DNA from 2 places in the Leifsonia xyli subsp. xyli str. CTCB07 genome. Region 1 is predicted to be linked to the other one. Evidence: predicted binding sites of a transcription regulator. Region 1 holds the regulator's gene; the other holds the start of a gene.
The links. The regulator LexA, encoded in region 1, represses DNA repair genes until DNA is damaged. The targets are predictions, from matches to a motif close to TCGAACANNTGTTCGA.

Region 2: LXX_RS01650 (Rv2578c family radical SAM protein) is a predicted target of LexA. The motif match lies at 2,630-2,645, and genes of this name have one in related genera.

Annotation. Positions count from the first base shown of each region.
Region 1 is NC_006087.1:1,651,057-1,656,109, reverse strand. Features, by position in the region: partial or broken gene metE (5-methyltetrahydropteroyltriglutamate--homocysteine S-methyltransferase) at 1-817, shown strand, start outside; gene LXX_RS07900 (MFS transporter) at 1,109-2,413, opposite strand; gene LXX_RS07895 (FadR/GntR family transcriptional regulator) at 2,605-3,279, shown strand; gene lexA (transcriptional repressor LexA) at 3,354-4,028, opposite strand; gene LXX_RS07885 (LysM peptidoglycan-binding domain-containing protein) at 4,279-4,725, shown strand.
Region 2 is NC_006087.1:343,544-348,596, reverse strand. Features, by position in the region: gene LXX_RS01665 (thymidine kinase) at 1-344, opposite strand, end outside; gene LXX_RS01660 (response regulator transcription factor) at 396-1,085, opposite strand; gene LXX_RS14015 (hypothetical protein) at 1,082-1,432, opposite strand; gene LXX_RS01650 (Rv2578c family radical SAM protein) at 1,578-2,621, opposite strand; gene LXX_RS01645 (malate:quinone oxidoreductase) at 2,779-4,254, opposite strand; gene LXX_RS01640 (aspartate-semialdehyde dehydrogenase) at 4,402-5,053, opposite strand, start outside.

The sequences.
Region 1 (5,053 bases):
AACGACATGATGCAGTACTTCGCGGAGAACCTCGACGGTTTCGCGGTGACCCAGAACGGCTGGGTGCAATCGTACGGATCGCGCTGTACCCGCCCGTCCATCCTGTGGGGCGATGTCTCGCGGCCCAAGCCGATCACGGTGGAATGGTCGGCGTTCGCGCAGAGTCTGACCTCGAAGCCGGTCAAGGGGATGCTGACCGGCCCGGTCACCATCCTCGCCTGGTCGTTCGTGCGCGACGACCAGCCGCTCGGTGAGACCGCCCGCCAGGTGGCGCTCGCCCTGCGCGATGAGATCGCGGACCTGGAGGCGGCGGGCATCCGCGTCGTCCAGGTGGACGAGCCAGCTCTGCGCGAGCTGCTGCCGCTGAAGCGCGCGGCCCAGGACGAGTACCTGTCGTGGTCGGTCGGCTCCTTCCGGCTCGCGACGGCGGGCGTCCAGGAGGAGACCCAGATCCACACGCACCTCTGCTATTCGGAGTTCGGCGTGGTCATCGACGCGATCCGCAACCTGGATGCGGATGTGACGAGTATCGAGGCCGCCCGCAGCCGCATGGAGGTCGTCCACGACCTCCATGCGCTCCGGGTTCGAGCACGGCATCGGGCCCGGCGTGTACGACATCCACTCGCCGCGTGTGCCGTCGGTCCCTGAGGTGACCGAACTGCTCGAGACCGCGCTGAGCGCGATCCCCGGCCGTCAGCTGTGGGTCAACCCGGACTGCGGGCTGAAGACGCGCGGCTATGACGAGACGATCTCTTCGCTGAGGAACATGCTTGCGGCGACGAGGGAGGTCCGGGAGCGGGTCGGCGTCGAGGTCTGAGGTCTCCGGCTCGCACCGGTCTGGTCGCCGTTCGCACCGAGCGGGTCGCGGTGAGGTATAAAACTATGGCAGGTTGTTGACAGTTGGGTCTTCCATTTGGGAGGAAGGCTCAACGTCAGATCGGTCGCTCGAGCGGCGGCCGAAGCACAAGCTGGCGGTGCTTCGGCACGTCGAGGAAGTCGCCGGTGCGAGTCGAGAGCTGAGTCAGTACATTCGAATGCGCCGATCCGGAGGTGTCGAGGTGGGTGCCCCGGCGTTCTTTCGGGCAGCGCAACTCTGATATGCGGTCGCCTATGCGTTCGCTTCCCAGGTCTTGAGTTCGTCGGGTACAGGCGCGTCCTGGACGTTGAGGTGGTTCCGGCCTTCCTTGATGAAGACGCTCATCACCGCACCGACAGAGACGACGCTGGCCAAGGGGATGAAGATGGCGGCGATCCCGTCGCGGTCGGCGAGAATGCCCAGTAAGGGAGTGACGAAGCCGCCCAGCGTCATCGACAGTCCCAGGGTCACGCCGCTCGCGGTGCCCAGATGCCGCGGCAGGAACGAGTGCGACAGCGTGACGTGAACGGCGAAAGGCAGGGACAGCGCCCAGCCAGCGACTCCTGCAGCGATCAAGAGTTCTGTCGTGTTCGGGGCGAACCCGATCGCCAGCGTCGCGAGCCCCGATAGAGCGTATCCGCTGATCATCACCGCACGGCGTCCGAAGCGATCGGCGATGAAACCGCCCATGAGCGTTCCGAGCGCGGCGGCGAGGGAATATATCGTGAAGGCACTGGTTCCCAGCGCGTCGCTACCGTGGAAAGCCTGCGTGACGTCAAGGGCGATGAACGAGCGGATACCGAGTGCCGTGATCGACCACAGGCAGATGATCGCGAGCAGCCAGACGAATCTTCCCCACTGGTCAGCAGGAACTGCCGCAGTCGCAGAAGCTGAGCGCCTTCTGCTCGTCGGGGCGGCTCCGTTGCGCGTTGCCCGCATGGCAGCCACATAGATAACAGCAACGACGGCCGTCGGGATCAGAAGCAGAGGGGTGGCCACCAGGCCGAACAGCCCCACAGTGAGCCCGACGCAGATCGGAGCGATGGCCGCACCGAGGTTGCCCGCGACGGAGAAGAGGCTCATCGCCTTGTCGCTGCCGCCACCCGTCATCTTCGCGTCCACTGTGGCCGGCGGGTGGTAGGCGGCGACACCGATCCCGGAGATTGCCACCACGATCCAGGTGAGCCAGTAGTTTGCCGACGTCAGACCAGCGACCGCGATCCCTAGCGCCGCGACGCTCATCCCGATGATCGTCAGCGGGCGCAGGGGCAACTTGTCGGTCAGATAGCCGAACAGCGGCTGCGCCACGCTGGACAATGACGTCGCTGCGAGCGCCAGCCCGGCCACCGCCGTGTACGTGTAGTTCTGTTCCGAGACGAAGTACGGCAGAAGTGCCGCGGCCGCGCCACTCTGGAAATCGTTCATCACATGGGTGGCGGACAGTGCCCAGAACCTCGCCCGCGAGGGAGCCAACGGGGTCATGGGTCCTGCCGTGCGGCCGCGTTTCCTCTGCGGGCTCGGCACGGTCGGATTCGTTGCTGTTTTTGTCGTTGTCATAGATCGCTCTTACTATCGGGGGCGGGCGCAGAGAGGGAGGGCGGCGCCCTTCCAGTACCGGGGACAACGATAGCCTACTCATCAGACAAGTAGATGTGTCAAGCCGATTTATCTCGATAATCACTAGGTTTTCTGGTCAGGCTTGGATATCGGCGATATGGTGGGGTCGGTAAGAATTTGAGGGAGAGACGATGGCAATCGAGGTACAGCGTCGCTCCGTGGTGCAAGAAGCAGGCGACGTGCTCATGCGGCGGATACAGGAGGGCGAGTGGGGCCTTGGGCACAAGATCCCGAGCGAGTCCATGCTCGCTGCGCAACTCAATGTCGGTCGCTCGACCGTTCGCGAAGCAGTCCGGCAGCTCGCAGGAAAGGGCATGCTGGAGTCGCGTCAGGGCGCCGGAGTGTTCGTCATCTCCACCGAGCCGCCGGAGAACTGGGAAACCTTATTCCAGACCTCGCCTCTCGGGGCCATCCTTGAAATCCGCATGGCGATCGAAACGGAAGCAGCGCGGCTTGCGGCGCTGCACCGAACGCCAGCGGAGCTTCGCGCCATGCGACGAGCGCTCGATTCGCGTCAGGGCTCCTCTTCTGTCGAGGAGCAGGTCGATGACGACACTTGCTTCCACCGCAGCATCGTGCTCGCCGCGCATAACCGGCTGCTGCTCGAAATCTTCGATGACTTCACTCCACGAGTGCGTGCAGCAATGATCGCGCTCGCACGTGCTTCCCCGGCGATGCGCCCCGAAGACGATCGCGATGTGCATGCCTCCCTGGTGGAGGCTGTCTCGGCTCGCGATGCTGACTCAGCGGCCGCCCTCAGCCGAGCCCACCTGACCGCATTGTCTCGGCTGCCAACGCTGGCGTAAGAATGACCCCGTAGCGTTGAGGCGGATTCGGTGAGCGTCGCAACGTTTGACGCTAGACGTTGCGATGCGGGCCCTCAGACGGCCCGGAGAACGGCGACGACCTTGCCCAGGATCTGTGAGAAGTCGCCCAGGATCGGCTCGAAGTTTGAATTCCTCGGCAGCAGCCAAGTGTGGCCGTCGCGCTGCCGGAAGACCTTGACCGTCGCTTCCTCATCCAGCATCGCAGCGACGATGTCGCCGTTCTCCGCGGTGTTCTGCGCGCGGACGACCACCCAGTCGCCGTCGCAGATGGCCGCGTCGATCATGGACTCTCCGACGACCTTCAGCATGAACAGCTCGCCATTGCCGACCAGCTGACGGGGGAGCGGGAAGACCTCTTCCACTTGCTGTTCGGCCGTGATCGGCACGCCCGCGGCGATGCGGCCGACGAGCGGGACCATCGCAGCGTCGCCGACCGGGGTCTGGCTCTCGAAATCCGGCGCGGCGGCGCTCGGCAGGTCGATGAGGATCTCCAGCGCCCGCGGGCGGTTCGGGTCGCGGCGCAGATAGCCGCTGAGCTCCAGCTGGTTGAGCTGGTGCGTCACCGAGGAGAGCGAGGAGAGGCCGACCGCGTCGCCGATCTCGCGCATGCTCGGAGGGTAGCCGCGCTGGCTGACCGAACGCTGGATGACGTCGAGGATCGCGAGCTGTTTCTCGCTCAGATTCTTGCGCCGGCGGGTGCCCCGTGGAGTCTGATTCTCGTTCGACACGCTCGTCCCTTCGTGACCCCCGCCGCACTCGGCGGACCCGAATGTCGGTGGTGCCTGGTTGTGTGGTCTCCAGACACTCGAAACTGTATCCTCCCGGCGGCGGTCGAACAAACATGTGTTCGATTGTGTCGCGAAATGCGCTCTGAATCTCGTGACTCATCAGGTCTTGCGGTTTCGCACATTCGAAGATAAATTCGGAACATAGATTCGAATCGGGTGGTTCCGGAAGGGAAATAGGGAGGTCGGCGCCATGAGCAGCACAGCGGTCATTGGTCGTGCGGACATCGGTCGTGCGGCCGGGAGGTCTGCGATCGCGGCGAGGTCCCGTGCTGGCGTTCTGCGCGCAGCGGGCGTTTCGGGTTCTTCGGGGGTTCCGGCTGGGGCGCGGGTCCGCCTGCGGCTGACCCGTCGCGGACGCGCGGCGCTGACATTCCTGGCCGCCCTGCCGATCGTCGTCGGAGCGTTCGTGTTCGCCTTGAACGGCGGGGGCGCGGTCGCCTCGGGTGAGCACGCCGCCGTGGCTTTCCAGCATGTCACGGTTCAGTCGGGCGAGTCGCTGTGGTCGATCGCGGAGCGCCTCGCGCCGAGCGCCGACCCGCGAGATGTGATCGCGGAACTGGTCACACTCAACGGGCTCGACTCGGCCGTGGTGACCCCGGGGCAGGAATTGGCGATCCCGGCGCAGTACGCGAAGTAGGCTCCGAGGTCTCCTCGCACCCGCGGGGTCCGCCCGGGCGGTCTGGACTGAACCCGAAAAATTGCACACGGATGTTCGTGGAGATGATCACCGGGTTTCCTGTGCTTGCAGTGACGTTCGAGGGGGCCGAGCGTCGGACTCAGGTAGACGTTCCCCCTTGAAGCTGTTCGAGCGAGGATGTTAACAGAGGTGGACACGGAGGGGTCGGATCCCCAGCGCGAATGCCGACGGATGAGAGGGATCGATTGGGTCGGCCTTTGCGGATCCTTGGCAGGAATCGGCGCAGTCAGTGTCACCGCGCGAGAAGCTGAGGCGTTCCGGGCGTTTG
Region 2 (5,053 bases), 1.3 Mb from region 1:
ACATCGTCCAGAAGCGCGATCCTGAGCAGATCGTCGACCTGCGCCTCGGTGAGGAACTGCGCCTCGTCGACGAGCACGGCGCTGATATCGCGATCGAACCGTTCGCGGATGCGGTCGCGGTGCTGCTGGAAAGCGCCGTACGAGTCCGTCCCCGGCGCGATCAGGTAGTCCACCTGGCGGGTCACGCCCAGGCGCGACAGAATGCCCATATCGCCTTTGGTGTCGATCGATGGCTTTGCCAGAAGCACGCGGTGTCCGCGCTCCTCGTAGTTGCACGCTGCCTGGAGCATGGCCGTGCTCTTGCCGCTGTTCATCGCGCCATAGCGGAAATACAGTTTTGCCACGTCCCGATCCTAGGCGGTCGAGGCTGACGCTCCTCCGGTGGTGTCTGAGGCTCAGGTCAGGTAGCCGTCTTCCGCCGCGCGGCGGATGAGGTCAGCGCGCGAACTTGTCGGCCGGCCGGCCTTCCCGTACTTCTCTCGCACACGGCGCAGATACGTTTTGGCGGTCTCGTACTGCACGCTCATCGCCTGAGCGACCTCGGAGGTCGTGCGACCGTCGGCGTAGAGAAGCAGCGCCTGCCGCTCCCCGTCGCTCAGCCGGGGCCGCACGGCTCCGGGCGCGGGCGGGGCCGGGCGCCAGGCCACCGGCGCAGCCCCAGACGAGCCGCCGCCCGGGGCCTCCCAGCCGACCGCGCGGCGGCAAGGAGGCCGCTCATCGGCTGAGATTTCAAGACATAGGCGATCGCGCCCGCGGCGAGCACCGCCGCGCGATCCTCCTGGGTGTCGACCGCGGTCAGGACGATCACTTTGGCCCCCAGCGGCCCGGCAGGTGCGCGCACAAGCGCCGATGAAGATGGACTCGCGCAATTGCAGGTCCATGATCACGAGGTCGGTGGGGAACGCGTGGCTATGGACCAGTTCCAACCAGCTCCCGGCACGGAGCACAAGGTCGAACTCGGGAGCGTTCTTCTCGATCCAGGTGGAGAGGCTGTCGAGCAGGATCTCGTGATCGTCGAGGATGGCGAGCCGGACCATTGGCGAGACGGGGGCGGCTAGCGGCGGGGGTGCGGGGACGGTGCTCATCGTATCGGTGTCCCCGGAGAGGCGATGCGGACAGTGAGCCCGAGCGCGCGCCCTGTGCCGTCGTCGAGTCGCGCCAGGATGTCGCGGTCGCCGGAGAACTCCACGGAGAGCCCTTCGTCGCGGTCGTCCTCGATCGCATGTCTGCGCGCGAGCAGAGCAAGCAGCACGATCATCGGCGCCGGCATCAGCAGCGTAATCCCAGAGGAGGGGCTAGTCCCGGCGTCCAGCCCCGGAAGCGGCACAGTGGCCGCCGCCGCAAGGCAGGCGATGCCCGCCCAGCGAACGGCCGTCGCGATCGGCCGCGAACGGGCCGCGCAAGCGAGATGACCGGGCAGCCCCAGGGACAACCGCGTTCCTTCCCACGAGACCGGCCGGCCAACCAGCGGGCTCCTGCGGCGGCTCGACCTCCCGGGGGAGAGTATGGCAGGTCACCGCGTGACTGTGTACCCGAACAAAGACGTTTTCTGCACGCGGATCGGAACAGTGTCCGGATCAGAACAGCGTCGGCTGCACGCCGAGCGTCATGAGCCCCGCGACGCCGGGCACTTCGCCCGCTATCGCCGCCCCGGCGAACGCGCGCCGCTCCCCCTCGCTGTCGCGCAGCGTCCGGAGCGGCTTGATCCGGGTGGCCAGCCAGCGCCGGTACTCCTTCGGCGCATACGTGCCGCGCCCATACATCGCCCGGTATTGCGGCAGCAGTTCGGTATGCTCGCGCCCGAGCCAGAGATAATACCACTCTTTCACGCCCGGATTCAGGTGGAGGGCTGAGTAGAGCACGCTCGTCGCACCCGCGTCTCTGGCCTGCCGGAGTGCGCGGTCGAGGTTTCCACGGGTATCGGTGAGGTAGGGGAGGATCGGCATCAGGAACACCGCGCAGTCGAGGCCGCGATCGCGCACGGCCGCGACCGTCGCGAGGCGAGCCTTGGTCGTCGGGGTCCCCGGCTCGACCGATTGCTGCAGTTCGTCGTCGTACACCGCGATCGACAGCGCGAGGTCCACCGGCACCCGCGTCGCCGCGTCGGCGAGCCGGTCGAGGTCGCGGCGGAGCAACGATCCTTTCGTGAGGATGCTGAACGGAGTGCCGGAGCTGGCGAGCGCGTCGATGATGCCCGGCATCAGGGCATAGCGCCCCTCCGCCCGCTGATACGGATCGGTGTTCGTTCCGAGTGCGACCGGGTGCCGCCCCCAGCTCGGTCGTGCGAGTTCCTTCCGGAGGACCTCGGCGACGTTGACCTTGACGATGATCTCCTGGTCGAAATCCTTTCCCTGGTCGAGGTCGAGGTAAGAATGCGTCGGCCGGGCGAAACAGTAGACGCAGGCGTGCGAACAGACCCGGTACGGGTTGACCGTCCAGCCGAAGGGCATCGGGCCGCCTCCGCCCGGGACCCTGTTGAGCGCCGATTTGGCGAGAATCTCGTGAAAGGTGATGTTTGCGAACTCGGGCGTGCGCACCGATCGGACGAAAGCGCTCAGCCGGGCGAGCCCGGACAACGCGGCCGGCGTCTCCGCCGTGAGTTCTTGGCCGCTCCATCTCATGACGCTATTCGAACATATGTTCTAATGATGGTCAAGCGCTGGGGCTCACCAGCCCTCTGGCGCCATGCGAACCAGCGGCCCGAGACACACCCTCCCCGGCCACCGCGCCCGCGAAACCACCGACGCGATCGGCCGGCATGGGGGGCGACCGAACGGCCTACTGCGCGAGCTTCAGCACAGCGGCGGTCCGCTTGAGTACGAACTCAGCCTCCTCGGGCCGGTCGTTGAGCGTGGTGCCGACGGTCGGGATGAGTTCTCTCAAGACCGGCAGCCAGCCCTCGAACCGCTCCGGGAAGCAGCGCTTCAGCAGATCGACCATGATCGGCACGGCGGTGGATGCGCCGGGCGAGGCGCCGAGCAGACCCGCGATCGAGCCATCCGCCGCCGCGATGACCTCCGTGCCGAACTGCAGCACGCCACCCTTCCTCTCGTCCTTCTTCATCACCTGGACGCGCTGACCGGCGGCGATGAGCTCCCAGTCCTCCGACTTCGCTGTGGGCATGAACTCACGCAGGGCGGCCAGCTTCTTCTCGCGTCCGGCCATCAGCTCGCCAATGAGGTATTTCATGAGGTCGAAGTTGTCGCGGGCGACGGCGAGCATCGGGCCGATGTTGCCCAGGCGGATCGAACCGGGGAGGTCCCACCAGGTGCCGGTCTTCAGGAATTTGGGGCTAAACCCGGCGTACGGGCCGAAGAGCAGCGACGTCTCGCCATCCACGACGCGGGTGTCGAGGTGAGGCACCGACATGGGCGGCGCGCCGACGGCCGCCTTGCCGTAGACCTTCGCCTTGTGCTGGGCGACGATCGCCGGGTTGGTGGTCCGGAGGAACTGCCCCGAGATCGGAAAGCCGCCGAAACCCTCGATCTCCGAGATGCCCGACTTCTGCAGCAGGTGCAGAGCGCCGCCGCCCGCGCCCACGAACACGAACCGCGCGAGCGCCTCGCGCGGAGTGCGCCCAACCTCATGCCGGGCGCGGATGCGCCACAGACCGTCCTTGGTACGTTTGAGGGAGCACACGCGGTGGTTCAGTGCGAGCTCTGCGCCGCTCGCGACCAGATCGTCCACGAGAGCGCGCGTGAGCGCCCCGAAGTCCACATCGGTGCCCGCCAGCTGGCGGGTCGCCGCGATGCGCTGCTTGCGGTTGCGCTTCTTCGTCAGCAACGGCGCCCACTCGGCAATGGTCTCAGCGTCCTCGCTGTACTCCATCCCCGCGAAGAGCGGCTGGTCTTTCAGTTCCTCGTAGCGGCGGCGGAGATATCGAACGTTTTCCCGGCCGCGCACGAACGTCATGTGCGGCGTCGAGTTGATGAAGGTCTGCGGCTCCGGCAGGTCACCGGCGGCGACCAGGCTGGCCCAGAACTGCCGGCTCAGCTGGAACTGCTCGTTGATACTGATCGCCTTCGCGGGGTCGACTGTGCCGTCCTCCGCTTCGGGCATGTAGTTCAGTTCGCAGAGGGCGGCGTGGCCCGTTCCCGCGTTGTTCCAGGGATTCGAGCTCTCCTGGGCGACCTCGCCGAGGGACTCGTAGATCCGGATGCTCCAGCCGGGCTGCACACGCTGGATCATGGCCCCCAGCGTCGCGCTCATGATGCCGCCGCCGATCAGGACGACGTCGATGGGATCGTTGCTCACCCGACAATCCTACGGGGCGCGGGGAGGCCCCACCCGTGCCGTCAGAGACCCTCTCGATGCAGAAACCCTCGCAGCCTCGGAAACCGGCCGCGACCGGCGCGGAGCCGAGCGGCGCGGAGCCGACCCGGCCCCGCCAGCGGCTCGGGGTCAGACGCCGACCGACGCGGTCAGCCGTTTGGCGACGAGTTCGGCGATCTGCACCGCGTTCAGCGCCGCTCCCTTGCGGAGGTTGTCGCTGGAGACGAAGAGCGCCAGACCGCGGCCCTCGGGAACGCCTTCGTCGCTGCGGATGCGGCCGACGAAGCTCGGGTCCTGACCGGCCGCCTCGAGCGGAGTGGGGACATCGGCAAGCCGGACGCCCGGGGCGTCCGCGAGCAGCTCGGCGGCCCACTCGGGGCTGATCGGGTTCGCGAACTCCGCGTTGATTGAAAGTGAGTGGCCGGTGAAGACCGGGACGCGCACGCAGGTGCCGGAGACCAGCAGGCCCGGCAGATCGAGGATCTTCCGGCTCTCGTTGCGGAGCTTCTTCTCCTCGTCGGTCTCGTTGAAGCCATCCGCCACGAGGGAACCGGCGAGCGGGATGACGTCGAACGCGATCGGGCGGACGTATTTCACCGGCGCAGGCAGCTCGACGGCGGAGCCGTCGTGGACCAGCTGCAACAGGTTCTCGTCGGCCGCTGAGGCGCGGATCTGCCCAGCCAGCTCCTCCGCACCGGCGAGACCGGAGCCGGAGACCGCCTGATAGGTGGAGACGACCAGGCGCTCGAGGCCGGCTTCGTCGTGGAGGACCTTCAGCACC